DNA from 2 places in the Mesobacillus sp. ABV4_180 genome. Region 1 is predicted to be linked to the other one. Evidence: a T-box and tRNA genes for the amino acid it is inferred to sense, from the RefSeq annotation. Region 1 holds a T-box; the other holds one or more tRNA genes.
The links. The T-box of region 1 lies ahead of glyQ (glycine--tRNA ligase subunit alpha). A T-box ahead of a tRNA ligase gene usually reads a tRNA of that ligase, here a tRNA-Gly.

Region 1 (15,476 bases):
GCGGAATTTCGCCTGTGAGTAGTACTTGTTTCCATCGCCACCGAGGACTGCCACTTTTCTGATTTTCGCATTCAAGTTACCGACGACACGCACCTGATCAACTCCAAGGGCTTCTTTTACAAAATGAGCAAATTCCGCAAGCGTCGTTTCTTTGACTTGACCAATCCGTCCCAGGCCAAGCTGTTCACCAGTGTTATCAAGTCTGTACAAATCGTAGGCGACTTCTTCGTAAGGATGAGCTTTGATCATTGCCTGAATGACCTTTTTTTCAATGCTTTGCGGAAAAATTGTTTCTATGCGTACTTCTTTGACTGCTTCAAGTTTACCTTGATGCCCGATATGCGGGGTTGTATTTTCTCCTGGGAGAAAACGTCCCTCTCCCGTGCCTGTAAAAGAACAATGGCTGTAGTTGCCTATTGATCCTGCTCCTGCATTCCCCAATGCTTCACGAAGCCGCTCAGCATCTTCTTCCGGGACGAAAACGACGAGTTTCTTCAGCTGGTCCTCATACGTCGGGACCAGTACTTGAGGGTTATTCAGGCCAAGTGCAGCGGCAAGAAGGTCATTCACGCCACCTTTGGCGACATCAAGGTTCGTGTGGGCTGCATATACAGCAATGTCATGCTTGATCAGTTTTGCAATCATTCTTCCCCCAGGAGTGTCGGTAGCGATTTTTTGCAGCGGACGGAAGATTGGCGGGTGATGGGCAATGATTAATTGAACATTTTTGGAGATTGCCTCTTCCACCACTTCCTCAGTAACATCCAGAGCAACAAGCACATTTTTGACAGTGTGGTTCAACGATCCGATTTGCAGTCCTATCTTGTCGCCTTCCATTGCATATGCTTTTGGTGAAAATTGTTCAAATAGCTGAATCACTTCATGGCCATTCACTTTTTTCACTTCAGCGCCTCCTCTGCCATCTTGATTTTCTCTTTTAGTTCCAGTCTCTTGCGCTCTGTATCGTCATTCTCCATAGCGGCATCCAGTTGTTTTAGGACACGCTCCCAATTCTTCATTTCAGCATTCCACTTTTCCATGAATACTTCGGACTTTTCTTTTAATAAAAATGGCCCGAACAAAATTCCTTCTTCTAGATTTTCCTGTTGATATGGTGTAATAGGTTCACCTTTTTCAGCAACAAGGATTTCATATATTTTCCCATCTTCTTTGAGAATTTCTTCAGCTACCAACTCCCAGCCATTGTCAATCAGCCATTTGCGTACGGCAAAGCTGCCAACATTCGGCTGGAGTACTAGCCTGCTGACTCCTTCGAGTTTCGCTCTACCTTTCTCAAGTATCATAGAAATGAGTGTCCCGCCCATTCCTGCTATAGTAATGCAATCAACCTCTCCAGGTTCAATGACCTCAAGACCGTCACCTTTGCGGACTGAAATCTTATCTGAAAGATTCTCAGACAGAACCTGCTCAAGCGCAGATTGGAATGGGCCTTCGGCAACTTCACCTGCGATGGCTGAAGGTACATTCCCTTTCTTAACAACATTGCATGGAAGGTATGCATGGTCGGATCCGATATCCGCCAGACGCGCTCCTGCAGGAATATTATTCGCAACGGCCTCAAGCCGGTTTGATAGCTTCTCAGCATTCATTCAAGTCACCTACTAAATCTTATTTTGCTTTTATAAGTATATGAAAACCGCCTGCCCCTTGTCCAATCATGGAGAGGGAAAAATAGAAAAGGCTCTCTGCAAAAGCAAAGAGCCCCAAAAAAAGTTTACTTCAATTCATTTACGATCCATTCAGCCATTTGTTCTTCTTTGCCTGCAGCCATTCCAGGAGGCATATTGCCCTTACCGTTAGTCAATATATCCTTGATTTCGTCTTTGGAATACTTGCTTCCAACACCTTTAAGTGCAGGTCCAGAAACACCCTCATACTGGTTTCCATGGCAGCCTGCGCAGGATTGCTGATAGAATTCCTCAGGATTCACTTCAGCAGTTTCCTCTGTTTTTTCTCCGCCTTCTTTTTCCTTGGCAAGATCCTTGGAATCCCCAATACCTTTGAAAGAAAGCAGGAACATCAAGCCGATTCCCATCACCATAATCAATACGAACGGAATAATTGGATTGCGATTCATCATTTACCCTCCTTTATGTATAACATCACACACTTTAAATAATAATTTCACACAGCTATTATTTTACTTGAAAAACGTTTACAGGGAAAGTAAAAAAGCAAACTTTGTCACACTTGTTCACAATTTAGACAAAAAACTTCATCTTTTGATGAAGTTTTTGATTTATAACCATATATAGGTTGCCCTGTTAGCAGCCAATTAATCTCGCAATCACCATTCTTTGTACTTCCGAGGTTCCTTCGCCAATTTCCAGGAGCTTCGCATCTCTCATATAACGCTCTACTTCATATTCACGCATATAGCCATAACCCCCGTGAATCTGGACAGCCTGGTCAGCTACCTCCATTGCAATTTCTGAGGCATACAGCTTGCACATTGACGCTTCCTTTGAAAACGGGCGTCCCTGGTCCTTCAACCAGGCAGCTTTGTAGACCATATTCCGTGCAAGCTCAATCTTCATCGCCATATCAGCAAGTTTAAATTGGATTGCCTGGAATTTGGAAAGTGATTTACCGAATTGGTGTCTTTCCTGGGCGTACTGCAGTGCCTTCTCGTAAGCAGCCTGGGCAACCCCTACCGCCATAGCTCCGATTCCAATCCTGCCCCCGTCCAGCGTAATCAGGAACTGTTTGAACCCCTCACCCTTCTTGCCAAGCAGGTTCTCAACAGGGACGCGGACATTTTCCATTACAAGTTCGGTTGTATTGGAAGCGTTCAAGCCCATTTTCTCATAGTTATCAATGACGGTGAATCCTGGTGCATCAGTAGGTACGATGATTGCACTGATTTCCTTTACACCATTGTTTTCACCAGTGATCGCTGTCATGGCAAGGTGTTTGGCATAACTTGCGTTGGTGATGAAGCATTTACTGCCATTGATGACATATTCGCCATCAACTTCCTTAGCAGTTGTCTGCGTGCCGCCTGCATCCGACCCGGCATTCGGTTCTGTTAATCCAAATGCCCCCATTGATTCACCTGTACATATCGGCGTCAAATATTGCTGCTTCTGCTCTTCGGTACCGAAAAGATTGATTGGGGCACCACCAAGCGAAATATGTGCAGAATAGGTGATTCCTGTTGATGCACAGCCCCTGCTGAGTTCCTCCGTCACAATTGCGAAACTTACCGTATCAGCGCCAGCCCCACCATATTCTTCGGGAAAAGGCAAACCTAGCATGCCCAAATCTCCAAGTTTTTTGAAAATTTCTGTCGGAAACTGTTTTGTTTTATCTCTCTCTATCGCTCCAGGAGCGACTTCTTCTTCCGCGAATTCTCTAATCGTCCTTTTTATCATAGCTTGTTCAGATGTTAAATCAAAGTTCATTTCCATCCCCCTCAAAACATTGAATGCGTTTACATTCTTCATTATAAGGGTGAACAAACAATTTTCTCAACATTTAAAAACTTTAAAATTTTTAATTATTATATGAAAATAGTAATAATCAGGACAATTAATCCTGTAACACCTGATATTTTGAAGGGTACCATTGTCCACTTCATACCAGCGGCAATCCATAATAAGCAGTTTACTGCCGTGACAATGTATAACATGGCTGGCTGATCAGGAAATACTATTTCCGCTGCCTGAACAGAAGTTATTAAAAAAATGAGTGCCGAAGAAAGCAAAGGAATCAATTCAAAAAAGGAATTTTTTATAAGATATGCTCCTGAAACTACTGAACATATTCCAAAAAATGTTATAAGAGCCATTTGCAAAAAGAGAGACAATTCAGTAAAATAAAATAAAAATGCTGCAAGCGTTAACAGCCCAATTAGTATGATGCTTATTAACCCTGTTCTAGATGTCCGCCCTCTACTATTTTCGGGTTCGGATCTGGAGTCTGAACTCCCTTCAGTATATAGATTTAGCAGGTAATCACAATAATGTTCGGGCAGCATCCGGTTTTGTTTCCAATATTTTATTTCATTGGTGATCGTTTTCCTGCGCTGTTCATCCAATTCACTCGCACATCCTGTCTATTTTAAAATAGGCTTGATTTTATAACATATTGTTGTAAACCTTATAGAGGCAAAAAGAGCCTAAAAAAAGGAATAATTTACTTTTATTTTAAAAAGTAAATTATTCCTTGGCAATCCTATTCTAAAAAGTCTTTCAATCGTTTGCTTCTGCTTGGATGCCTTAGCTTGCGAAGGGCCTTTGCTTCGATTTGGCGGATACGTTCACGCGTAACCCCAAATACCTTGCCGACTTCCTCAAGAGTGCGGGTACGTCCATCATCAAGGCCAAAACGCAGTCTCAGGACATTCTCTTCACGGTCTGTAAGAGTATCGAGGACATCTTCGAGCTGTTCCTTCAATAGCTCATATGCAGCATGTTCTGAAGGAGAGGTAGCGTCCTGGTCTTCAATGAAATCTCCTAAGTGCGAGTCGTCTTCTTCACCGATAGGGGTTTCAAGAGAAACCGGTTCCTGTGCAATCTTAAGGATTTCACGTACCTTTTCAGGTGACAGATCCATATCTTCTCCGATTTCTTCAGGTGTTGGTTCGCGGCCTAAATCCTGAAGGAGCTGTCTCTGGACACGGATCAATTTGTTGATGGTTTCGACCATATGAACAGGGATTCGGATGGTACGTGCCTGGTCAGCAATAGCACGTGTAATTGCCTGGCGAATCCACCATGTAGCATAAGTACTGAATTTGAATCCTTTACGGTAATCAAATTTTTCGACGGCCTTAATGAGGCCCATATTTCCTTCCTGGATTAAATCAAGGAAGAGCATGCCACGGCCAACGTAGCGTTTCGCAATGCTTACTACAAGTCGAAGGTTTGCTTCTGCAAGACGCCGCTTAGCTTCTTCATCGCCTTGTTCGATTCTTTCCGCCAGATTGATTTCTTCTTCAGCAGAAAGCAAATCCACCCGGCCGATTTCCTTCAGGTACATTCTAACTGGGTCGTTGATTTTAACTCCCGGAGGTACACTTAAATCATTTAAATCAAACTCTTCATCGTCTTTGGCAAGCTGCTTAAGATCAGGGTCTTCAGCTTCATCGCTTTCCCCAACCAGTTCAATTCCCTGTTCACCAAGGAACTCATAATATTCATCCATTTGATCGGAATCAAGATCAAAGCTTGATAACCTCTCTGCAATATCATCATAAGCTAGGACGCCTGTTTTTTTTCCCAGTGCAGTTAACTGGTCTTTCACTTGTTCAACTGTCACTTCATTTTCTGTGACCTCTTTAGAACGGGCTGACTTTTCAGCCATATGTCCCCCTCCTTCCAAAAATCAAAAACAATCAGCATTAGGATTTATAAGGTCTTGCGCAGTTGGATGATTTCCGAAGCGATTGCCGCTGCACGCAAGAAGTCGTTTTGTCGTTCTGCCTGTTTTTGTTCCGCCATTTTTTCCTTTATTTTTAACATTTTTTGATAATTCAACACCTGCTTGATATAATCAGATAATTCCTGATCGCTGACCTCTTCGTTAAGAGGCATCATTTCTATATCAGCAACGACCCTTTTTAGCTTATTATCCTGAAGATAATTTAAGAACGCACTTGGATCAGGGTCATGTCCTTTTTCATAGTATGCAAATAAGTAAGTAATAATAGCCTGGTGTTCATCAATATTTAATACATTGCCTTCGAGCAAACCCTGAACCTTATAAGCGGTGTCGGCATCTCTCATCATATGATAGATCAACCGTCTTTCCGCGGTATGGTATGCAGGCTTGAGTTCTGCTTTTCTCGTGTACGGAACCGGCTTATGTTCAACTCTTGGCTGATTTTGCTTTTTGGGCTCCGCTGATTGTGCCAATTGGTTCTGTTGCTGCACTAATGCATCGAGTGAAAGCGAGAATTCATTCGCCAGCTGCCTTAAGTACAGATCTTTTTCTACAGCTTTATCAAGAGCACTGATTTCTTTAAGTACTTCTTCGATATACTGGAGGCGATCTCCTTCATGCTGAAGGTTTTTCCCGCGGCGATAATATATTAATTTAAAAGCCATCAAGGTGGAGCTTGAACCGATGATCTCATGTTTGAATCTATCTTCGCCGTGGGTCTTTATGAAATCGTCCGGGTCCATCCCGTCAGGCATTGTGGCTACCCTGACAGTAAAACCAGCTTTCGAGAGCATGCTTGATGCGCGGAAAGCTGCTTCTATCCCTGCTTTATCCGAATCATAACAAATCGTAACGGCCTGCACATTTCTCTTCAGTAAGGAAATATGCTCTTCTGTCAGCAATGTACCCATTGTGGCAACGCCATTTTCCACGCCGGCTCGATTAGCCGAGATCACATCCGCAAAGCCTTCAAAAAGGACAGCTTGCTGCTGTTTGCGGATTGGCCCCCGCGCAAGATGGAAATTATACAATACCTTGCTCTTGTTAAAGATTTGCGTTTCAGGGCTGTTCAGGTATTTGGGTTCGTCGCCCCCTCTTGCTCTCCCTGAGAACGCAATGGTATTCCCTTGATGATCCAGTATCGGGAACATGATTCTGTCCCTGAATCTGTCAAAGAATGTTCCATCCTTTTCCCTTTGGATGACTAAGCCTGCTTTTTCAATGAGGTCCAGCGTAAAGCCTCTTTTTTCGAGCAGTTTAACAGCGAAATCCCACGAAGGCAGTGCATAACCAATTTGAAATCTGTCAATCGATTCCATGGTAAATCCTCTGTTAATGAGGTACTCAAGGGCATCCTGGCCCTCTTTTGTGTTTACAAGCAAATGATGATAAAATTTACGCAATAGTTCATGAGCTTCCATCATTTGCTTTGAGCCTTCGGGCAATCGCTGAGTTTTGCTGGCAGACAGTGCTTCCAGCTTCAATTCAACATTTGCCCTTTCAGCAAGCTTCACTGCTGCTTCCTGGAAAGACAGCCCATCAATATCCATGAGAAATGAAAAAACATTTCCGCCGGCACCACAACCGAAGCAATGATAAATCTGCTTGTCGGGGGACACAGAAAAAGATGGAGAATTCTCCCCATGGAAAGGGCAAAGCCCAAAGTAATTCCGTCCCTGTTTTTTCAATTGGACATAATCACTAATGACATCGACAATTTCAACACTCTGCCGAATCTCATTTACTTTTTCCTCGGCAATCCTCTCTGCCATAAGCATGACCTCTAATTAGTTGTGATTACTTGAACATATCTTAAAATTCGACAAAAGCATGCTCAATTCCTTTATAAATTTCTCCCTGTCTCGTTCGGTAAAGGGTTTTGGCCCTTTTCCAAAGGATCCCTGCCTTCTTGCCTTTGCAGAAAGATGCCTTAGTTCGAGAGCAGTTTGCATCCCTTTTTCTTCATATAAATTTCCCCTTGGAGAGATGGCATAAACCCCTTTCGCCAGAAGGGTAGAAGCAAGACCTATATCTTGCGTAACTGCAAAATCACCTTTCTTAACGTGATTCATTAAATAAAGGTCTACAGCCTCCTTATAAGAATCGACAAACACCCAGTTCTGCCCTTGAAGATCATTCTTCATATGGGCATATGAAGCCACAAAAACAGCCTCGATGGAAAACTTCGAAGCAATTTCGACAATTTCCTTTATGACCGGGCAAGAGTCTGCATCAACAAAAAGAGTCTGACTGTTGATTTTACTAGTATTAATTCTACATCACTCCGCATATTCCTTCTTCAGGACTGTTTTTTTTCAAAGGGAATTTTGTCGAATTTTTTCATGGCCATTATCTTGACAACTGATAATAAATAGTTTATTCGTAATCTGTCAAGTCTAAACCTAAACAGATACATTTTTATCACAATTTTTTATTATAGTATAAGAGTGGCTATTTTTCCATTATTTTTTCTCGGCCAATCTTTCATATATTTAAGAATATTACTTTCAAAAAGAAAAGCACATATAAGCAATATGTGCTATATTTCCATCTTTTTGTTTCGGACCATATTAAGAATGACATTGGCGGTTTCTTCAACCGCTTTATTTGTAACGTCTATGACCGGGCACCCGATCCTCTCGACAATCCCATCGAAAAATTCGATTTCTTCTTTGATCCTCTCGATGTTTGCATAAATTGCCTTGTCGTTCAAACCAAGTGAGATTAATCGCTCCCGTCTGATTTGATTCAACTTATCAGGGGAAATCCTCAAACCAATGCACTTTTCCTTCGGAACGAGGAGTAACTCCTCTGGTGGATCTACCTCTGGTACGATTGGGACATTTGCCACTTTATAGCGTTTATGAGCAAGATATTGTGATAAAGGTGTTTTGGAAGTTCTCGAAACTCCGATCAAAACGATATCAGCCTTTAGAATTCCTCTTGGATCGCGTCCGTCATCATATTTTACAGCGAATTCGATTGCTTCTACTTTCTTAAAGTAATCTTCATCAAGCTTCCGGACCAACCCTGGCTCATATAACGGTGTTTCACCAGTAAGAACCTTAATTTGCTGCATCAGCGGACCTATGATATCACAGGCATAGATGCCTTCTTGCTCAGCAGTTTCTTTTAGGTATTCGCTGATTTCAGGCTTTACCAGTGTGTAGGCGATCATTCCGCCATCATGCTTGGCCATCGCTACCACTTCATCGATATGTACCTTATCCTCGACATACGGAAACCTTTTCAGGGAAACATCCACATGTTCGAATTGGCTGATGGCAGCCTTCGTAACGAGCTCTGCAGTCTCGCCGACAGAGTCAGAAACCACATAAATAATTGGTGTTTTACTCATTCCATTACCAATCCCTTCTCTATTCGCTTCTTATTCCTCTGCCAAGGCCACAAAAGCCTTTGTAATGTTGGTCTTTGTCAATCTTCCTACTATTTCATATCCGCCATCTGTATCTTTGATGATTGGAAGGGCATCAATCTGTTTTTCTATTAATTCCTTTGCGGCATCAATGAGCAGATCTTCCCTGCGGCACACGGTTATATTCGGCATTCTTGTCATAATGATATTGACAGGCAATGTAGCCAACTCCTGTTTGCCTATGCTTGCCCTCAGTAAATCCTTACGCGACAAGACTCCTACCAGTTTTGAACCCTTATCGACTACAAACAAAGTGCCTACATCTTCAAGGAACATCGTAACGATTGCATCGTACACAGATACATTTTCCGGAACTACTACCGGGATAGACTGATAATCTCTGACCAGGATTTTTTTCAGGTTTTCAGAAAGAAGCTGGTTTCCGGATTTTCCTGTATAGAAATAACCAACTCGAGGCCTTGCATCGAGATATCCCGCCATCGTCAGGATGGCAAGATCCGGCCTTAGCGTTGCCCTTGTCAGGTTAAGTTTCTCGGCAATATGCTCCCCAGTGATCGGTCCATTATCTTTTACGATTTGCAGGATCTGCTCCTGCCTTTTATTCAGTTCGATTGTCCTCACCACCCATCGGGAGATTTATTATATAAATATTATATACTACAGGAGGTAAATACAAGGAAGATTTTTCATACCCATTAAAGTGCCCCCCAGCTCAGGAGGCACTGGCCATGAATATGAGTAGTTTACTTTACTACAATATCATTTACTTTTGCCAGTTTCATGATTAAAACGGCCAGTGCAGCCATCTGGTTTAGACGGTTTTCCCGGACTTCTGGTTTATCGGACATGACCATTGTATGTTCGAAATAGTCATTGATTTCAGGCTTCATATCAACAAGCAGCTGATAATAAGAAGCGGCGTCCATTCTGTCCTCCGTCTTCCTTCCAAGCCCCAGATATTTTTCATATAGCTTTTGTTCTTGTTCGTTTTCGAATAGCGCTGGGTCGATGTCGCCCAATACGTCCTTTTTGCTTGCGATGTTCAGCACCCTGCTCAACGCTTCCATACTTTCTTTAAAGCCTTCATCGTTGCTTGCAGCCTGAAGTGCATCTGCTTTCTCGATCAATTCAGATACATTACCAATCTCACCGCCAAGAACCGCATCAATTATATCATAGCGGATTCCTCTTTCCTGCAGCAGATGCTTTACCCGTAATTTAAAGAATTGTATAAGGTCGTGGTAGATTTCCTCGTCAGAACGCTTTGGAATTCCTGCCTGGGAAACAAGATTCAAAGAAAGTCCAGCGAGGTTTTCCACGGAAACATTCCACTTCTTCTCAATCAGCGTTTGGACAATTCCTGTAGCCTGCCTCCTGAGTGCATATGGATCCTGAGAGCCACTTGGTATGATACCAAGGGAGAAGAACGAGATGATTGTATCAAGCTTGTCAGCAATTGCAACTAAAGCGCCTGCTTGTGAAGCTGGAACTGAGTCATCGGCATTCCTTGGCATATAATGTTCATTGATTGCTGCAGCTACTTCAGGACTTTCGCCTTTCTGCAGAGCATATTTTTCACCCATGATACCCTGAAGCTCCGGAAACTCATAAACCATCTGCGATACAAGATCAAATTTGCTGATTTGTGCAGCTCTGTCTGCCGCTTTTATAATATCAGGACCAAATTCCATCCGTTCCGAAATCGAATTGACAAGCTTTCGTACTCGTTCGGATTTATCGGCAATTGTGCCGATTTCTTCGTGATATACAATGGATTTCAGCTTAGCAAGTGCTGTATCGATCTGCTGTTTTTGATCTTCTTTGTAGAAGAATGCAGCATCAGCCAGTCTTGCTCTTAGTACTTTCTCGTTGCCCCGGGCAACTTTTTCGATATGAAGATGGTCACCGTTCCTGACTGTAATGAAATGAGGAAGCAGCTGGCCATCTTTTGACTTTACAGGGAAATACCTCTGGTGTTCCTTCATGGACGTAATCAGGACCTCACCTGGTATTTCCAGAAATTCATCTTCGAATCGTCCGTACAAAGCAGTCGGATATTCAACAAGATTATTAACCTCTTCCAGGAGTTCTTCATCAACAGGTATTACCCAGCCATTCTCTTCTTCAATTTTTTCAAGCTGTGAAATAATTGCATCTTTTCGCTTCTGGGAATCGGCAACTACATATTGTCCTAACATTACTTCTTCATAGTCCTCAGGTGCTGAAATTTTGACTTCATCTGCACCAAGGAATCGATGGCCTCTGGTAACATTGCCTGATTGGACACCGGCAATTTCGAATGGGATGATTTCATTTCCGAACATGGCAACGAGCCACTTGACCGGACGTACATAACGCAGCTCAAGGTCTGCCCAGCGCATGTTTTTCGGGAATGTCAAACCAGTGATGATTGTTTTCAATTCAGTAAGAAGGTCAGATGTTTCCTGTCCTTTTATGAATTTCCTGACGTGAGCATACTCAACGCCATTGATTTCTTTGAAGAAAATATCTTCTACTGTCATTCCCTGGCCGCGAGTAAATCCTATTGCCGCCTTGGACCACTCTCCGTCTGCACCTTGGGCAATTTTTTTGGCAGGGCCTTTTGCTTCTTCCTCACTGTCTTCCTGACGCTCATCGACATTCATGACAAGTAAAGCAAGCCTGCGAGGTGTTGAATAAAGGTTAATGCCCTCAAATCCAATATTGTTACTTTTAAGCCAGTTCTCCACTTTGGAAGCAAGCTGGTTGATGGAGTCAGTAATAAATCTTGCAGGCATTTCTTCCAATCCGATTTCAAGCAATAAATTCCGTTTAGTCATTTTCCACATGCTCCTTCCGTTTAATGATAGGGAAACCTAGTTTTTCTCTTTCATCATAGAACGTTTTCGCTACTTTCTTTGCTAAATTGCGGCATCGCGCAATATATCCAGTTCTCTCTGTAACGGAGATCGCTCCGCGTGCATCAAGAATATTAAAAACATGAGAACACTTAAGGACATAATCATAAGCAGGGTGAACAAGGCCCTCTTCCATTTGGCGGTGCGCTTCCTTTTCATAGATATTGAAAAGATTGAAGAGCATATCCTGGTCAGATGTTTCAAAAGTATATTTAGAGTGCTCATACTCTGGCTGGCCGAAGATATCTCTGACAGTAAATCCGTTCGTCCATTCCAGATCAAAGACATTTTCCATGTCCTGGATGTATGATGCCAGCCTTTCAATGCCGTATGTGATTTCGACTGATACCGGTTTGCAGTCAAGACCGCCTACTTGCTGGAAGTATGTGAACTGAGTGATTTCCATGCCATCAAGCCATACCTCCCACCCAAGGCCGGCACAGCCAAGGGATGGATTCTCCCAGTTATCTTCTACAAAACGAATATCGTGTTCCAGTGGATCGATTCCCAAAGCTTTTAATGACTCCAGATAAATCTCCTGGATATTGTCAGGAGATGGCTTCATGATGACTTGGAACTGATGGTGCTGGTAAAGCCTGTTTGGATTTTCTCCGTATCGTCCATCAGCCGGCCTGCGGGATGGTTCTACATAAGCGACATTCCATGGCTCCGGGCCAATCGCTCTTAAAAATGTGTAAGGGCTCATTGTTCCGGCACCCTTCTCGACATCATAAGCCTGCATAAGAATGCAGCCTTGCTCAGACCAATGTTTTTGCAAAGTTAAAATCATATTTTGGATATTCATCTGTACACCTCCGAATTTTTTAGATCGAGTTTAAAACCAAAATTTTTAAAATCAAAAAACTCCCGCCTCCTATGCATTGATTTCTCATGCATAGGGACGAGAGTTACCCGCGGTTCCACCCTATTTGCCGCTAAACACGGCCTCTTTAAATGTTTGATGTTGCTCCGGAATGCCTTCCTTAATTTCTGCAATCCGGCTCACACCAACCCGGACTCGCTTAATGCAGAGGGACTTAAGTACTCTTTTCCTTCACCGCAACATTATGTAATTAATTTGAATGATAGCGAAAAGGAACAGCAATGTCAATAGCTACAGCCGGTCCCTGAATGAGTCCATTTGATCAAGGAATTTCCTTGTTTTAAGATAGAGGCCAGAGTATTCATCGTAATAGGCAGAAATGACTTTTTTCAACTCAGCTTTTGTTTCCTTCTTTACGGATATATTGCCGAGCCTATTCAGATCCAGCAAATAAAATAAACGAAGCAGCCTGACTGTGCCAGATGAAGTTTTGATCCGGTATGGGTCGATTTCAAAACAGCGGTGGCAAAGCAATCCGCCTTCTTTTATGGAAAAATTGAAATCCCCTTCAGTCCTGCCACAATTTGTGCACTTGTCCAAAACAGGATAAAGCCCCTGTACATTAAGCATCTTCATTTCATAAATATTCGTCAGAATTTCCAGGTCATAGCCTTCGTTCATATAATTGAGCGTCTGTAACAGCAACTCAAATAAGAATGGGTTAGGTTTCCGATCCTCGGTCACTTTATCGGTCAGATCAACGATATAGCTGGCATGGGCTGTCAGGAATATATCCTCGCGAATGGACCTCATCGAAGAGATCATCTCCCCTTGCTGCAGCCCCCCCAGCCCTGAACTGGCCTGGAAAAGATACTGTCCATACGTAAAAAGCTGGGTGACGGCAGAAAGCCTGCTATTCGGCTTTTTTGCTCCTCTTGCCATCACACCAACTTTTCCGAATTCCCTGGTATATAAAGTAACTATTTTATTTGTTTCTCCATAATCTGTCGTTCTAATGACAATGCCTTCACATTTCTGCAGCATCTGCTGTCACCATCCATTACTACAGACAAACCTATGAGATTGGAAAATCCATTTCTGCTAGTTCTTCCTCCTGATAACCGGGTATTTCTTGATTGTCCTTCTCAAGTTCCTTAAAGAGAAGATATGTGTCAATGTTACCTGTTTGCGAGAACACCTTCCAGGTAAAATCCAACATCGAAAACCCCACCTTTCAATTTTTCACTAGCACTTTGTTTATCCCAAATCCTTATGATTATCATAGCCTGTCAATCAGATTTTCATGTTACGAAAAATTTGTAAATCCTGTTCATGAATAAAAGTTGCGAACTGTTAATATGTTAATGTTGGAGCATTTACCCCACATGCTTAATACTCATCTTCCCGGAAACCATAATCACGCAGCTGGGATGCCTTATTTCTCCAGTCTTTCTGAACCTTCACCCATAATTCCAGAAATACCTTTGACCCAAGAAGGTTCTCGATATCATGGCGCGCCCTTTTGCCGATTTCCTTCAGCATGCCACCTTGTTTTCCAATGATGATGCCCTTTTGAGAATCCCTTTCGACAATGACCGTAGCCATGACATGCACTATATCCTTTTCAGGCTGGCGTTCCATTTTTTCGATTACTACAGCAAGCGAATGAGGAATTTCTTCTCTTGTAAGATGAAGCGCTTTTTCCCTGATCAATTCTGAGACAATGAACCTTTCCGGATGATCCGTTACCTGGTCTGCCGGATAAAACTGCGGTCCCTCTGGCATGTTTTCCTTGATCTGTTCAAGCAGCTTTTCAATATTGTTGCCTTCAAGCGCTGATATAGGGACGATTTCTGCAAAACTAAACTTCTCATTGTAAGACTCAATTAATTCTAAAAGCTGGTCCGGGTGGATCAGGTCAATCTTATTGATCACGAGAAAGACTGGAGTTTTTACATTTTGCAGCTTCTCAATGATAAACTCTTCTCCACGTCCATACCCTTCCTGCGCATTAACCATAAAAAGGATTAAGTCTACTCCTTTTAATGTATTTTGTGCTACCTTCATCATGAAATCGCCAAGTCGATGTTTCGGTTTATGAATTCCAGGAGTATCAATAAAAATCAACTGTGAATCCTCAAGAGTTAAGACGCCCTGGACCTTATTTCGAGTCGTTTGCGGCTTATCACTCATAATTGCAATTTTTTGTCCAATTACCCTGTTAAGAAAGGTTGATTTTCCTACATTCGGTCTTCCAATGATTGATATAAAACCAGATTTGTGAGCCTTGTTATCTTGATTGTTAATATTCATACTGTAATTCCCTTCTCCACTTAATTTTACCTTATTTTCACCGAAAATTCATCGTTTGTAGCGAAAATGAAATAAAAATTTTAAATTTTCTAAAAACATCCAGGCACTGTTTGTACACTGTTATGATATTTTACTTAAGTTTGTTCCTGTTTTCAAATTGATTCAAACAAAGATTGTGAATCGAACTATTCATACTGCCAAAAAGAAAAGTTGCCCTTATTGGACAACTAACTAAACCACGCGAATATTCTAGGCAGGAAAATCATCAAACCGAGCGCTACACTGGCAATAGCAAAAAACAGCACAGCGCCAGCAGCGATATCTTTGGCCTGCTTGGCAAGCGGATGGAATTCTTTTGTATACATATCGACTGTGCGTTCGATTGCCGTATTCATCATTTCGAGTGAAATCATCCCTCCAATGGCGAGGATAACCGCAAACCACTCATACTTTGTAATGGAAAAAAAGAAGCCTGCAATGATGACAATAACAGAAATGATTATATGGATCTGTAAATTCCGTTCTCTTGCCGCAGCAAATACTATTCCCTGAAAACCAAACTTGAAGGAGGAAGCCAATGGATGCTTCCTCCGTTTATCAGCGTCCAAGCCCATATTCATCCAAAATTTCTTTCTGCCTG
Region 2 (15,476 bases), 2.1 Mb from region 1:
GCCTTTTCTCTAATCGCTGGACAAGCCCATTTTCTGCAAAAACATTATAGATTCAGCTGTCCGGTTACACCCTCAGATTTCTTAGCTTTAATTAGGTCTGCAAGGTGGTCTTGTGTCTATGAATGTGTATTTACTAGCATAAAAATAACCTTTGCTTTTCAGCAAAGGCTACTCTTTATCTTTATTTTTATCGAACTGTACCGGATCGGGTACCTTATCGTACTTTTCTTTCAGCACTTCGCCAGTACGGCGGTTCTCCATTTGCTTACCTAGGTTTTCCATTTCTTCTTCATTGTGGGCCATGGAACTATTTTTAGGGACATAGTTTTTCGGCAATTCTTTATTGTTCATTCTTATCACCTCTTGCCTGTACTATTCCCTCTGCACACATTTTTAAACTATTGGCTGTGTTATATTAGACTGTTGATTTGCGTTCCAGGCGCTTCGCTTTCCTCGGGGCTGGCGCTGAGCCTCCTCGTCGCAAGCTCCTGCGGGGTCTCACCTGTCCAGCTGATCCCGAAGGAGTCTGCGCGCTTTCCACTCCAATCAACAGGACTTAAAAACAAAAATCTGTTCTAACACAGCCAAACTTAAAAGACCTGCACAATTGTACAGGCCCTAGGGTTCTATCTATTTAACAAGCTTCCAACATAGCGCAGCAATTCATTTGCGGAGGTGGAGTTGTATCCGTGCTCGTCAATCAGCCTGGCGACTACATTGTTAATTTTCTTCAACTGCAATTCATCTGGTGTCTTTGTAGAGGTCGTGATTTTGACGACATCCTTAAGGTCTGCAAACAGCTTTTTCTGTATGGCTTCCCGCAGGCGGTCGTGTGAATTGTAATCAAATCTCTTTCCTTTGCGTGCATAAGCGGAGATCCTGATTAATATCTCTTCGCGGAAGGCTTTTTTCGCATTTTCGGAAATGCCGATCTGCTCCTCGATTGATCGCATCAGCTTTTCATCTGGGTTGATTTCCTCACCAGTTAGCTGATCACGCATCTTCGCCTTGTTGCAGTATGCTTCGACGTTATCAAGATAATTATCCATAAGTGTTTTAGCCGACTCTTCGTAAGAATAAACAAATGCCTTCTGAACTTCTTTTTTCGCAATGTCATCATATTCTTTGCGGGCAAGTGAAATATAGTTCAGGTAGCGCTCCCTCGTCTCAGCAGTGATGGATGGATGCTGGTCAAGTCCTTCCTTGAGCGACCTCAGGACATCAAGGGCATTGATCGTTTTAACTTCCTTCCTGATGATTGTAGAGGAAATCCGGTTGATGACATAACGAGGATCAATGCCGCTCATGCCTTCATCCTGATGTTCCTTCTTCAACTCCTCAACATCAGCGCTATTATATCCTTCCACATTCTCGCCGTCATACAGCCTCATTTTCTTGATCAGGTCAATATCGCCTTTCTTCGGATCTTTAAGGCGTGTAAGGATCGTGAACATCGCTGCTACCCTCAATGTATGAGGCGCAATATGCACATCATTCACGTCGCTCTCCCTGATCATCTTGTCATAGATTTTCTCTTCCTCGGACACCTTTAAGTTATAAGGAATCGGCATTACGATAATTCGTGAATGCAAAGCTTCATTCTTTTTATTGGAGATGAATGAACGGTATTCCGTTTCATTCGTATGGGCGACAATCAGTTCATCGGCACTGATCAATGCAAACCTTCCCGCTTTGAAGTTTCCTTCCTGCGTCAAGCTAAGCAAATGCCAGAGGAATTTTTCATCACACTTCAGCATTTCCTGGAACTCCATCATCCCACGGTTCGCTTTATTCAATTCCCCATCAAAACGGTATGCCCGCGGATCAGATTCAGAACCATATTCGGCGATGGTCGAGAAGTCAATACTTCCTGTCAGGTCTGCGATATCCTGTGATTTTGGATCAGACGGGCTGAATGTTCCAATTCCGGTTCTCTTATCCTCGGAGAAGAAAATCCGTTCAACGATCACATCTTCGATTCTGCCTCCATATTCCTGTTCAAGCCGCATCATATTCAGCGGAGATAAATTGCCTTCAATGCGGATGCCATATTCATCATAGAAATCCTTGCGCAGATGGTGGGGAATCATATGAAGCGGGTCTTCATGCATCGGGCACCCTTTAATCGCGAAGATCGCTCCCCTGTCTGTATGGGAATATGCCTCAAGGCCTCTTTTCAGCATTGTTACCAGTGTCGACTTACCGCCGCTTACCGGTCCCATCAGAAGAAGGATCCTCTTCCTGACATCCAATCTTTTTGCTGCCGGATGGAAATATTCCTCGACAAGCCTTTCCAATGGTTCTTCAAGGCCGAATAACTGGGAATTAAAGAAGGAATAGCGCTTCTTGCCTTTTACATTTTCAATCCCCGCATCTTTGATCATATTATACACACGCGAATGTGCAGATTGAGCAACCCAAGGCTGTTCTTTGACAATTTCCAGATACTCCCTGAACGTCCCTTCCCACTTCAGCTTCTCTTCATCCTGGCGATACATTTCAATCTTTTTTAAAATATCCATATGGACCTCCCCATGTAGCGTTATCAAGAGACGATTAATAAATTCTATGCAGCAAACAATTTGAACATGCGTAAACGTTCTACAGTCATGGCTGTCCTTTTTGCTGGTGGCATGAAAAAATCAGCTCATCCTTCACAGTTTGGATATAATAAGCTATAATTAAGTTTATCTGGACAAAATCGATTAAAGGGAGGCTTATATACATGCGACTGCTTCTAATATTAGGCGTTACCGCTGCATTCCTAGCCGCGATCTTTACTTCTGGTTACGATGATAAGCCGGGAATCAATAAAAAGTAAAAAAGCTGCCATTAGGCAGCTTTTTTACTTTTTATTCAAATTTTGCTTTTCCACAAACTCTTTCATATACATCCGCGATTTCCGCCCGAGCATTTTTGCCATTTGTCCGGTCCATGTATCCTTGCGTTTCCCGTCAGTTCTTTCCTGGTAATACTCCGAGATAGTTTGATTATAGTCCTGGAGCTGTGATTCGAACTTATTCCGATCCTGCAGATACTCATTTTCCATATAAACGTGCTCTAGAGGCAGCCTTGGCTTCAGATCCGTTTCCTGATCGGGATAACCTGCTGCAAGCCCAAATAACGGCACAACATATTCAGGTAATTTCAATAATTCTTTTACTGCTTCAAGATCGTTGCGGATTCCGCCAATATAGCATATCCCCAGCCCCATCGATTCGGCAGCGATTGCAGCATTCTGGGCAGCCAGTGAAGCATCAATGAGCGCAACCATATACTTCTCCGTGCTTTCAATCGAATCCAGCAAATCAGCATGTTCCATCTCGCCAATGATTTTATGGCGATGAAGGTCAGCACAGAACACAAAGAAATGTCCATTTGCCGCCACATAAGCCTGGTCGCCAGCCAATTCAGCAAGCTTGTCCTTTTTCTCCTGGTCCGTTACTCCAATAATGGAATAAGCCTGAATGAAGCTTGAAGTGGATGCAGCCTGGGCACTTTTTACGATTGTCTCAATCTGTGTTCGATCGAGAAGCTTATCTTTAAATCGCCTTATAGAACGATGCTGTAAAATTGTTTCTATAACCTGGTTCATTTTGTGCCAACTCCTTTGTGATTCTTAAATAATGTTAAAAAGGAGACCTGGATAAGGTCCCCTAATTTTTCCGTAATTCTCTGTAATCCTGCTGGCGAAGTGCTTCATAGATCAAAATGGCCGCTGTATTTGATAAGTTCAATGAACGAATATTCTCATTCATCGGCAGCCTCAGGCATCGATCAAGATTTTCTTCAATCACTTCTTTTGGCAATCCCGTTGTTTCCCGGCCAAAAATAAAGAAGAACTCTTTTTCAGAAGCACTGTAATCAAAATCCGAGTGAGCCTTTTTGCCAAATTTGGTTACATAGAAAAATTCCCCGCCAGAGTTTTGGTTATAGAAATCTTCGAGCGAATCATAATAATGAATCTTCACATGCTCCCAATAATCCAAACCCGCACGCTTCAGCATCTTATCGTCGGTGGAGAACCCCAACGGCCTTATTAAATGTAGCTCCGTATCCGTACCGGCACATGTGCGCGCAATATTGCCTGTGTTTGCAGGAATCAGCGGCTGGTATAATACAACATGAAATGCCATGAAACTTTCACCTCTGTTAAAAACTCTAACAGCTATTATACCACTTCACGGCAGGACGACAAAAGAAATGCAGTCCGAGTTTGACGCTGCAAGTAAAAAAACAGGACCATCCCAATCCGTCGGTTACTCATCCTGGTCATCAGTAATCGTAAAAAACTTGTATTTAATATTGGGGGTATAGGCTGTTGAATCCTCATATGCCCAGTATCTCATCCGGCTATTGTAAGTGTGCGCGTTAACAAGCGGCATTCCATTCGCATCATGGCCAGTGACAATCGTTGTATGGTCAAATCGGCCATCCCCCTGAAAATCATAGCAGATGACATCCCCTAGCTTGAGCTTCTCAGCACTGTCTACCTCTCTTGCCCTCAAACCCAGCTTTTGAGCAGGGAGATACCAGCGCATCGCATTGGCCACGGTCCAGCTGAAACTCCAATTATCATTCTGCATCCACCAGCCATTGCTGCGGTTCGGGTAGCCCCGCATAGGTGCCCCGCCGACATGAAGACATTGCGAAATATAATTTGTGCAATCGACCTCGAACTTCTTATAAGCGGGATTGAATTCATTCCACCATCTCTCAGCATATTGGACAGCCTTCAGCCTGTCGTACCGGAACCCCTTCCTCCCATGCTCCTCTTGGTCTGAAATAGCTGGGACAGCCTCAGCTCCTGCTCTTGCAGGCTCCACTTCATTCAGTTTACTATCGTTCACCAGTATTCCTTTATAGAATTCCGCATGCCTTTTTTCAACTTCTTCTTCCATGTAAAATATATCTCGTTGCCTGATTAAATATTGAAAATGGACCGAATACATAATCGAGGTATTTTCTTGATTTTCCACCATTCGATCAACCTTGCCCTTTGCCCTTGCCTTTACTATTTCAGCTGACCTCTTCGCACAGCTTTGCTTCTTCTGCTCTATTGCCGGACATTCATGCAATTGATTGCGGGGCATGGAAACACATTGAAGGACACGCTGTTCCAGAAGCTCCTGCAGTTGCTCACGCATGTTCATCACTCCCTTCACCATTCATATGTATGAAGGGAGTCAACGTTTAAGGCATAAAAAAAGAATGGATTCAATAAAATCCATTCTTCTACAACGGTGTATTCGCCTTAGCCCCATCTGCGAAGAATTCCAGTCCCTTGCCGATTTCAACCAGCACTTCCTCATCTTTTTCGACCTCTGCTGAAAAATTCAATGCGTCATATGCATCTGTACCGCCGATTTTCCCCAGGGCCCATGCTGCTGTCCCTCTAAGCACTGGCCTTGGGTCTTCTTTTAAAACGGTAATAAGATCCGGAATGGCTGATTCATCCTTATAATGAGCAAGAGCAATAATCGCATTGCGCTGGATTGGTTTCTTCCCTCTCCAAGACCCGGAAACATGACCGAACTTTTCCTTAAAGTCACGATTGCTCATTGTCAGCAAAGGCTTCAAAAGAGGTTTTGCAATCTCAGGATCCGGTTCCATTTCCGTATGGAAGTGAAAATCTTTCCCTTTATTCTCAGGACAAACGGTCTGGCATGTATCACATCCATATAAGCGGTTGCCCAGCTTTTCCCTGAACTCATCGGCAAGAAAGCCCTTTGTTTGCGTAACGAAGGCAATACACCTCTGCGCATCAAGCTGCCCGCCCTGCACCAAAGCACCCGTAGGGCAGACATCCACACATTTATTGCAGCTGCCGCAGCGATCTTCCATAGGAGCATCAGGTTCAAATGGGATATTCGTAATCATTTCCCCTAAATACACATAGGATCCAAATTCAGGTGTGATGATTGAACAATTCTTTCCGCTCCAGCCAATGCCAGCCCGTTCAGCAACAGCCCTGTCAACCAGTTCCCCGGTATCGACCATTGACTTGAACCTGGCATCAGGAACCTTTTCAGCTATATACGCCTCGAGCTTTTGCAGCCGGTCTCGAAGCACAGTGTGATAATCAGTTCCCCATGATGCACGGCAGAAGATCCCTCTTCTTTCCCCCTTTTTGCTGACCACTGTTGTTCTCATCTTTGAAGGGTAAGCCAAGGCTATAGAGATAATTGACTTAGGACTTTCAAAAATCAGGGCAGGCTCCGTTCTCTTTTCAATGTCTTTTTCCTCAAACCCGGATTGATATTGAAGTTCCTGCTGTCTGTATAATCGGATTTTCATTTCCTCAAAAGCAGACGGGGCAGCAAAGCCAATTTTATCAATCCCAATCGTTTTGCTGTAAGCAATGATATCCCGTTTCAAGCTTAAGGTATCCATGGTAGTTCCTCCTTTCCAATTTGATATCTATATAAATCCTGACATTTAAAAGTAAATTACTTTTATGATAAACTATTTTAAAGCAGTTTTGGAGGTGGAATCAATGGAAATTCAAGTTACAAGCTCAATATGCGATCTCATTCCCGATTTTTCAGTAGGAATCATCGAATACAACGATATCCAGGTAGGCGCTTCTCCGCAAATGTTGAAAGGCAGGCTACAGCTTTTCCAGGAATCAATTTACTTTGACCTTTTGGAAAAGAGTATAACCGACCTCCAAGGCATCAAGGAATGGCGCGCCATATTCAAAACTACCGGAAAGGATCCCAATCGATACAGACACTCAGCCGAAGCTCTTTACCGGCGGGTAACAAAGCAAAACTATCTGCAGCCGATACATAGCGCAATCGACTTAAATAATTTCTTCTCACTAGAATACCAGACACCAATAGGAGTCTATGACAGTGATAAATTGCATGGGAATGTAACAATCAAAATTGGAGATGAAAGCGAAGAATACGCTGGACTGAACGGAAGGACAAATAACTTAGGCAACTTGATCGTCTCTGCTGATGACGAAGGCCCCTTCGGCAGCCCTTTCGTCGATTCGGCAAGAACCTCGGTTACAGAAAGTACGACAAACGCACTTCAAATCGTTTACTTAAGACCATCTTCTACTCACGAAGACAAGAAAAAAATGACGGAATCACTGATGAACATGTTCACCCAAATCCATGGTGGAACAGGCACGTATAAAATTGTGGGATGCTGATGCATCCTTTTTCTGTTCAACGACAATCAGAACCCATTAACAATCAATCTTTTATATAACTTTTTAGTTCAATTACATACTTACAATTGAATTCGTAAAAAGAAAAAACGCAACACTTCGTTTTAGAGAAACGAAATGCTGCGTTAGTCACGTATGTATGGAGCGGGTGATGGGAATCGAACCCACTACATCAGCTTGGAAGGCTGAGGTTTTACCAGTAAACTACACCCGCATACATATCTTTGAAAATAAAGAAAACAGGTTATCCTGTTTATATTAAAAGTGGTACCGGTGGTCGGGGTCGAACCGACACTCCAGAAGGAACACGATTTTGAGTCGTGCGCGTCTGCCAATTCCGCCACACCGGCATATTAAATTGATCTTTCTTACTGCTCACACTAGAAATCTAGTGGAGGCGGCAACCGGATTTGAACCGGTGAATAAAGGTTTTGCAGACCTTTGCCTTACCACTTGGCTATGCCGCCGAACATTTTGGAGCGGAAGACGGGATTCGAACCCGCGACCCCAACCTTGGCAAGGTTGTATTCTACCACTGAACTACTTCCGCAAAATGGCTGGGCTAGCTGGATTCGAACCAACGCATGACGGAGTCAAAGTCCGTTGCCTTACCGCTTGGCTATAGCCCAATATATTGTATGCAACAATATTAATTTTGTGATTATAATGGGGCGACTGATGGGAATCGAACCCACGAATGCCTGAACCACAATCAGGTGCGTTAACCACTTCGCCACAATCGCCATTATAAAATTGGCAGGGGTAGCAGGAATCGAACCCACACCAAAGGTTTTGGAGACCTTCGTTCTACCTTTAAACTATACCCCTGTAAAATGGTGGAGGGGGACGGATTCGAACCGCCGAACCCTGAGGGAGCGGATTTACAGTCCGCCGCGTTTAGCCACTTCGCTACCCCTCCATTATAACATGATTTCAAGTTTTAAAAAAGCCATTTCATCATGTTTCCTGGTACATCAGATTTGCATATATGGTGGCTCAGGACGGAATCGAACCGCCGACACAAGGATTTTCAGTCCTTTGCTCTACCGACTGAGCTACTGAGCCACAAATGGCGGTCCCGACCGGGATCGAACCGGCGATCTCCTGCGTGACAGGCAGGCATGTTAACCGCTACACCACGGGACCAAAGTATTTTCAAGTATATTACTTGAAAATAACTCATTGATTGCGGGGGCAGGATTTGAACCTGCGACCTTCGGGTTATGAGCCCGACGAGCTACCGGGCTGCTCCACCCCGCGACGGTAATAAAGTTTTTATGGTGGAGGATGACGGGATCGAACCGCCGACCCTCTGCTTGTAAGGCAGATGCTCTCCCAGCTGAGCTAATCCTCCATTGTTGTGAAAAAATCAAGTGACCCCTACGGGATTCGAACCCGTGTTACCGCCGTGAAAGGGCGGTGTCTTAACCGCTTGACCAAGGGGCCATGTATAAAGTTTATATGGCGGAGAGCAAGGGATTCGAACCCTTGAGACAGCGGTAACCGTCTACACGATTTCCAATCGTGCTCCTTCGACCTCTCGGACAGCTCTCCAAATGGCTCCGCAGGTAGGATTCGAACCTACGACCGCTCGGTTAACAGCCGAGTGCTCTACCACTGAGCTACTGCGGAATAATCAATATTTCTGCGACTTGGATTCACGATCCGTATCTGAGAAACTGGATGGAAAATGCATCCTGCCCGGCGGCGTCCTACTCTCACAGGGGGAAACCCCCAACTACCATCGGCGCTGAGAAGCTTAACTTCCGTGTTCGGTATGGGAACGGGTGTGACCTTCTCGCCATCGCCACCAGACATTTTTTTTCAAGACAATATCTATTATACTGCTTTTTATGCATTTTGCAAGAGAAATTTTTGAAAGTTATTTTGCTTTCGCAAAAAACTTTATTCCCTCAAAACTAGATAATGTGTAAGAAGAATTCAAGAAGAACGAATGATCTATTTGGTTAAGTCCTCGAACGATTAGTATCAGTCAGCTCCACACGTCACCGCGCTTCCACCTCTGACCTATCAACCTGATCATCTTTCAGGGTTCTTACTAGCTTGCGCTATGGGAAATCTCATCTTGAGGGGGGCTTCATGCTTAGATGCTTTCAGCACTTATCCCGTCCGCACATAGCTACCCAGCGATGCCTTTGGCAAGACAACTGGTACACCAGCGGTGCGTCCATCCCGGTCCTCTCGTACTAAGGACAGCTCCTCTCAAATTTCCTGCGCCCACGACGGATAGGGACCGAACTGTCTCACGACGTTCTGAACCCAGCTCGCGTACCGCTTTAATGGGCGAACAGCCCAACCCTTGGGACCGACTACAGCCCCAGGATGCGATGAGCCGACATCGAGGTGCCAAACCTCCCCGTCGATGTGGACTCTTGGGGGAGATAAGCCTGTTATCCCCGGGGTAGCTTTTATCCGTTGAGCGATGGCCCTTCCATGCGGAACCACCGGATCACTAAGCCCGACTTTCGTCCCTGCTCGACTTGTAGGTCTCGCAGTCAAGCTCCCTTGTGCCTTTACACTCTGCGAATGATTTCCAACCATTCTGAGGGAACCTTTGGGCGCCTCCGTTACTCTTTAGGAGGCGACCGCCCCAGTCAAACTGCCCACCTGACACTGTCTCCCGCCCCGATCAGGGGCGCGGGTTAGAATTTCAATACAGCCAGGGTAGTATCCCACCGACGCCTCCACCGAAGCTGGCGCTCCGGTTTCTCAGGCTCCTACCTATCCTGTACAAGCTGTACCAAAATTCAATATCAGGCTACAGTAAAGCTCCACGGGGTCTTTCCGTCCTGTCGCGGGTAACCTGCATCTTCACAGGTACTATAATTTCACCGAGTCTCTCGTTGAGACAGTGCCCAGATCGTTACGCCTTTCGTGCGGGTCGGAACTTACCCGACAAGGAATTTCGCTACCTTAGGACCGTTATAGTTACGGCCGCCGTTTACTGGGGCTTCGATTCAGAGCTTCGCGTGTGCTAACCCCTCCTCTTAACCTTCCAGCACCGGGCAGGCGTCAGCCCCTATACTTCGCCTTGCGGCTTCGCAGAGACCTGTGTTTTTGCTAAACAGTCGCCTGGGCCTATTCACTGCGGCTCATCCGGGCTATTCACCCAAATGAGCACCCCTTCTCCCGAAGTTACGGGGTCATTTTGCCGAGTTCCTTAACGAGAGTTCTCTCGCTCACCTTAGGATTCTCTCCTCGCCTACCTGTGTCGGTTTGCGGTACGGGCACCATTTATCTCGCTAGAGGCTTTTCTTGGCAGTGTGGAATCAGGAACTTCGGTACTAAATTTCCCTCGCTGTCACAGCTCAGCCTTCACGCAAGCGGGATTTGCCTCACTTGCAGCCTAACTGCTTAGACGCGCATATCCAACAGCGCGCTTACCCTATCCTCCTGCGTCCCCCCGTCGCTCAAACGATAAAGAGGTGGTACAGGAATATCAACCTGTTGTCCATCGCCTACGCCTTTCGGCCTCGGCTTAGGTCCCGACTAACCCTGAGAGGACGAGCCTTCCTCAGGAAACCTTAGGCATTCGGTGGATGGGATTCTCACCCATCTTTCGCTACTCATACCGGCATTCTCACTTCTAAGCGCTCCACCAGTCCTTACGGTCTAGCTTCAACGCCCTTAGAACGCTCTCCTACCACTGACATCTAAGATGTCAATCCACAGCTTCGGTGATACGTTTAGCCCCGGTACATTTTCGGCGCAGAGTCACTCGACCAGTGAGCTATTACGCACTCTTTAAATGGTGGCTGCTTCTAAGCCAACATCCTGGTTGTCTAAGCAACTCCACATCCTTTTCCACTTAACGTATACTTTGGGACCTTAGCTGGTGGTCTGGGCTGTTTCCCTTTTGACTACGGATCTTATCACTCGCAGTCTGACTCCCACGGATAAGTCTTTGGCATTCGGAGTTTGTCTGAATTCGGTAACCCGATGAGGGCCCCTAGTCCAAACAGTGCTCTACCTCCAAGACTCTTACAACGTGAGGCTAGCCCTAAAGCTATTTCGGAGAGAACCAGCTATCTCCAAGTTCGATTGGAATTTCTCCGCTACCCACACCTCATCCCCGCACTTTTCAACGTGCGTGGGTTCGGGCCTCCAGTTGGTGTTACCCAACCTTCACCCTGGACATGGGTAGATCACCTGGTTTCGGGTCTACGACCACATACTCATTCGCCCTATTCAGACTCGCTTTCGCTGCGGCTCCGTCTCTTCAACTTAACCTTGCATGTAATCGTAACTCGCCGGTTCATTCTACAAAAGGCACGCCATCACCCATGAACGGGCTCTGACTACTTGTAGGCACACGGTTTCAGGATCTCTTTCACTCCCCTTCCGGGGTGCTTTTCACCTTTCCCTCACGGTACTGGTTCACTATCGGTCACTAGGGAGTATTTAGCCTTGGGAGATGGTCCTCCCAGCTTCCGACGGGATTTCTCGTGTCCCGCCGTACTCAGGATCCACTCAGGAGGGAACGAAGTTTCAACTACAGGGTTTTTACCTTCTCTGACGGGCCTTTCCAGACCACTTCATCTACCCCGTTCCTTTGTAACTCCATGTAGAGTGTCCTACAACCCCAAGAGGCAAGCCTCTTGGTTTGGGCTATGTCCCGTTTCGCTCGCCGCTACTCAGGGAATCGCGTTTGCTTTCTCTTCCTCCGGGTACTTAGATGTTTCAGTTCCCCGGGTCTGCCTTCAATACCCTATGTATTCAGGTAAAGATACTGTTCCATTACGAACAGTGGGTTTCCCCATTCGGAAATCTCCGGATCAAAGCTTACTTACAGCTCCCCGAAGCATATCGGTGTTAGTCCCGTCCTTCATCGGCTCCTAGTGCCAAGGCATCCACCGTGCGCCCTTTCTAACTTAACCTGAAAGGTCATTTCTCTAATTGAATAGAGAGAAAACTAAAATGGCGATCACTCGGTTTTTTCTTGGTTCTTCTTACTTACGATTATCTAGTTTTCAAGGAACAAAAAAGTCTTGAGGCACTTGCTCCCTCAAAACTAAACAAACAAGCTGGTCAACAGTACGAATCGAAAGATTCGCATTCCGATTGCCCTTAGGCAATATCCTTAGAAAGGAGGTGATCCAGCCGCACCTTCCGATACGGCTACCTTGTTACGACTTCACCCCAATCATCTGTCCCACCTTAGGCGGCTGGCTCCAAAAGGTTACCCCACCGACTTCGGGTGTTACAAACTCTCGTGGTGTGACGGGCGGTGTGTACAAGGCCCGGGAACGTATTCACCGCGGCATGCTGATCCGCGATTACTAGCGATTCCGGCTTCATGCAGGCGAGTTGCAGCCTGCAATCCGAACTGAGAATGGTTTTATGGGATTGGCTCGACCTCGCGGCTTCGCGACCCTTTGTTCCATCCATTGTAGCACGTGTGTAGCCCAGGTCATAAGGGGCATGATGATTTGACGTCATCCCCACCTTCCTCCGGTTTGTCACCGGCAGTCACCTTAGAGTGCCCAACTGAATGCTGGCAACTAAGATCAAGGGTTGCGCTCGTTGCGGGACTTAACCCAACATCTCACGACACGAGCTGACGACAACCATGCACCACCTGTCACTCTGTCCCCCGAAGGGGAACGCCCTATCTCTAGGGTTGTCAGAGGATGTCAAGACCTGGTAAGGTTCTTCGCGTTGCTTCGAATTAAACCACATGCTCCACCGCTTGTGCGGGCCCCCGTCAATTCCTTTGAGTTTCAGCCTTGCGGCCGTACTCCCCAGGCGGAGTGCTTAATGCGTTTGCTGCAGCACTAAAGGGCGGAAACCCTCTAACACTTAGCACTCATCGTTTACGGCGTGGACTACCAGGGTATCTAATCCTGTTCGCTCCCCACGCTTTCGCGCCTCAGCGTCAGTTACAGACCAGAGAGCCGCCTTCGCCACTGGTGTTCCTCCACATCTCTACGCATTTCACCGCTACACGTGGAATTCCGCTCTCCTCTTCTGCACTCAAGTCCCCCAGTTTCCAATGACCCTCCACGGTTGAGCCGTGGGCTTTCACATCAGACTTAAAGGACCGCCTGCGCGCGCTTTACGCCCAATAATTCCGGACAACGCTTGCCACCTACGTATTACCGCGGCTGCTGGCACGTAGTTAGCCGTGGCTTTCTGGTCAGGTACCGTCAAGGTACCGGCAGTTACTCCGATACTTGTTCTTCCCTGACAACAGAGCTTTACGACCCGAAGGCCTTCATCGCTCACGCGGCGTTGCTCCGTCAGACTTTCGTCCATTGCGGAAGATTCCCTACTGCTGCCTCCCGTAGGAGTCTGGGCCGTGTCTCAGTCCCAGTGTGGCCGATCACCCTCTCAGGTCGGCTACGCATCGTCGCCTTGGTGAGCCGTTACCTCACCAACTAGCTAATGCGCCGCGGGCCCATCTGTAAGTGACAGCCGAAACCGTCTTTCAGCTTTCCCTCATGAGAGAGAAAGGATTATCCGGTATTAGCTCCGGTTTCCCGAAGTTATCCCAGTCTTACAGGCAGGTTGCCCACGTGTTACTCACCCGTCCGCCGCTGATCTTCAAAAGCAAGCTAATGAAGATCCGCTCGACTTGCATGTATTAGGCACGCCGCCAGCGTTCGTCCTGAGCCAGGATCAAACTCTCCAAGAAAGAGTTATGAGTTAGCTCATAAAATAAAACGTTGGCTCTTGTCTTCTATAATAGAAGCAAGAATATTATTGTTTGTTGACGCTTGTTTGTTTAGTTTTCAAAGAGCAATTTACTTAGCGCGTCGCCTTGAAGCGACTTTACTAATATATCATCCGGTGTTTTTTCTGTCAACATTTTTTAAAAAATGTTTTCTGTTGAAAAACACTTATGAAGATTTCAACCGTCTGCCGCGAAAATGTTTTTTGCCGTGTTTCGCAGCGACGGTTATTAATATACCAAGGATATTTAAAATGGTCAATAGCTTTTTTTACTTTTTTAAAATAGTTTTTCAGAAGCTTGATAATATCGGTGATAAATACCTTGCCCTTTCGTTTCAACCTTAACTACATCTATGACTTTCTTTTCAATTAAGTATTCTATAAGGATCCCCAGATCTACTGAGTAGGATGCGAGTTCAGGATGAGCCATCATTTCATTGAAGGACCAGTACTCTCTTTCTTCAAGCACTTCATTCAGGTGCTGGGTGCCCACTTTTGTTCTTTTATGAATCAGGAATTCACTGGCCAGGAATAAAAGCTCCAGCCTTTTTTCGATCGTCTCCTCGCTGCAAACCAATTCTTCATATAATTTATAAATTTCGGGTTCGATTTGTTTTACTTGATGCCAAACTGTCACTTCCGGATGGAATCCACTTTCAATCACAGCCAACCTGGCTAAGTGATGCAGAGAATGGACAACATGATTATAGGCATCGAGATAATGGTAGTTGTCAAAGAATGCTTTTCCATCTGTATATCTCCTGATGAGTTTGGCGAATTCGATCCCCATTTTTATTTTCCTTCCAAAGAACGGGAATTCCTTCAATTCATGTTTTAGGTTTGCAATCCGTTCATTTCGGTCAAAAACAATCTTCCCATTATAAAGCCAGTCAAATATTTTTTTATTATTGCCAATCAGCAGCCAGTCGTAGATTTGCTTCTCTGTTACGATGTGCATGGCCGCTTTCTTATCGTTATAAGAATAATGTTTAACAAATACAGGATCATCGTTTTCTTTTACAATGATCAGTAATATAACATCAAATGTATCGGTGGTAGGAAAGGCCTTTTGCCTTTTCTCGACCATTACTACCCCCACTGTATTTGGATGGCTTGCTCGTTCTTGATAAATCGAACGAAGAATATCCTCCATAGTAAACTCCTCCATTTGTTTGTTAGCATATATGTTCGACAATTATATAAAAACTCCTGCATTTTCTCTAGACATTTTTCGACAGCGGGGTAAGACTTTTTTATGATTATCTTGCCGCAAATGATATGATATAGTTAGATTTTAGGGAGGGAAATTGATGGCTAAATATTCAAGTAAAATAAATAAAATCCGTACCTTCGCATTAAGCCTGATTTTTATCGGCTTTATCGTTATGTATGCAGGTATTTTCTTTCGGAATTCACCTTTGATCATGACGATCTTCATGATTCTGGGATTGCTTTTCATCATTGCCAGTACTGTCGTTTATTTCTGGATCGGTCTCTTGTCGACAAAAACCGTGCAGGTTGTCTGTCCAAACTGCGGCAAAACAACTAAAATTCTTGGCAGGGTAGACCTTTGCATGTATTGCAATGAACCGTTGACCCT

Region 2: it has a tRNA-Gly gene. The T-box ahead of glyQ (glycine--tRNA ligase subunit alpha) is inferred to sense a tRNA for this amino acid. The anticodon was not compared.

The regions. Positions count from the first base shown of each region.
Region 1 covers NZ_JBSWTJ010000001.1:1,578,648-1,594,123, reverse strand. The annotation lists gene ACXAEA_RS07915 (Nif3-like dinuclear metal center hexameric protein) at 1-903, opposite strand, end outside; gene ACXAEA_RS07910 (tRNA (adenine(22)-N(1))-methyltransferase) at 900-1,610, opposite strand; gene cccA (cytochrome c550) at 1,736-2,098, opposite strand; gene ACXAEA_RS07900 (acyl-CoA dehydrogenase) at 2,286-3,425, opposite strand; gene ACXAEA_RS07895 (hypothetical protein) at 3,524-4,060, opposite strand; gene rpoD (RNA polymerase sigma factor RpoD) at 4,198-5,328, opposite strand; gene dnaG (DNA primase) at 5,373-7,178, opposite strand; gene ACXAEA_RS07880 (DUF188 domain-containing protein) at 7,194-7,619, opposite strand; gene ACXAEA_RS07875 (pyruvate, water dikinase regulatory protein) at 7,946-8,764, opposite strand; gene ccpN (transcriptional regulator CcpN) at 8,795-9,427, opposite strand; gene glyS (glycine--tRNA ligase subunit beta) at 9,547-11,622, opposite strand; gene glyQ (glycine--tRNA ligase subunit alpha) at 11,615-12,505, opposite strand; T-box leader at 12,595-12,767, opposite strand; gene recO (DNA repair protein RecO) at 12,815-13,567, opposite strand; gene ACXAEA_RS07850 (YqzL family protein) at 13,599-13,742, opposite strand; gene era (GTPase Era) at 13,913-14,836, opposite strand; gene ACXAEA_RS07840 (diacylglycerol kinase family protein) at 15,064-15,450, opposite strand; gene ybeY (rRNA maturation RNase YbeY) at 15,434-15,476, opposite strand, start outside.
Region 2 covers NZ_JBSWTJ010000001.1:3,641,675-3,657,150, forward strand. The annotation lists gene ACXAEA_RS18580 (hypothetical protein) at 169-351, opposite strand; gene ACXAEA_RS18585 (PrkA family serine protein kinase) at 627-2,522, opposite strand; gene nfsA (oxygen-insensitive NADPH nitroreductase) at 2,846-3,595, opposite strand; gene trmL (tRNA (uridine(34)/cytosine(34)/5-carboxymethylaminomethyluridine(34)-2'-O)-methyltransferase TrmL) at 3,657-4,136, opposite strand; gene ACXAEA_RS18600 (amidase domain-containing protein) at 4,260-5,147, opposite strand; gene queG (tRNA epoxyqueuosine(34) reductase QueG) at 5,236-6,393, opposite strand; gene ACXAEA_RS18610 (B3/B4 domain-containing protein) at 6,497-7,165, shown strand; tRNA gene ACXAEA_RS18615 (tRNA-Gly) at 7,324-7,397, opposite strand; tRNA gene ACXAEA_RS18620 (tRNA-Leu) at 7,449-7,533, opposite strand; tRNA gene ACXAEA_RS18625 (tRNA-Cys) at 7,576-7,650, opposite strand; tRNA gene ACXAEA_RS18630 (tRNA-Gly) at 7,659-7,733, opposite strand; tRNA gene ACXAEA_RS18635 (tRNA-Gln) at 7,738-7,812, opposite strand; tRNA gene ACXAEA_RS18640 (tRNA-His) at 7,851-7,926, opposite strand; tRNA gene ACXAEA_RS18645 (tRNA-Trp) at 7,938-8,011, opposite strand; tRNA gene ACXAEA_RS18650 (tRNA-Tyr) at 8,018-8,102, opposite strand; tRNA gene ACXAEA_RS18655 (tRNA-Phe) at 8,173-8,248, opposite strand; tRNA gene ACXAEA_RS18660 (tRNA-Asp) at 8,254-8,329, opposite strand; tRNA gene ACXAEA_RS18665 (tRNA-Met) at 8,370-8,443, opposite strand; tRNA gene ACXAEA_RS18670 (tRNA-Val) at 8,462-8,537, opposite strand; tRNA gene ACXAEA_RS18675 (tRNA-Glu) at 8,558-8,629, opposite strand; tRNA gene ACXAEA_RS18680 (tRNA-Ser) at 8,646-8,737, opposite strand; tRNA gene ACXAEA_RS18685 (tRNA-Asn) at 8,741-8,815, opposite strand; rRNA gene rrf (5S ribosomal RNA) at 8,883-8,998, opposite strand; rRNA gene ACXAEA_RS18695 (23S ribosomal RNA) at 9,147-12,081, opposite strand; rRNA gene ACXAEA_RS18700 (16S ribosomal RNA) at 12,289-13,838, opposite strand; gene ACXAEA_RS18705 (nucleotidyltransferase-like protein) at 14,154-15,029, opposite strand; gene ACXAEA_RS18710 (YgzB family protein) at 15,184-15,476, shown strand, end outside.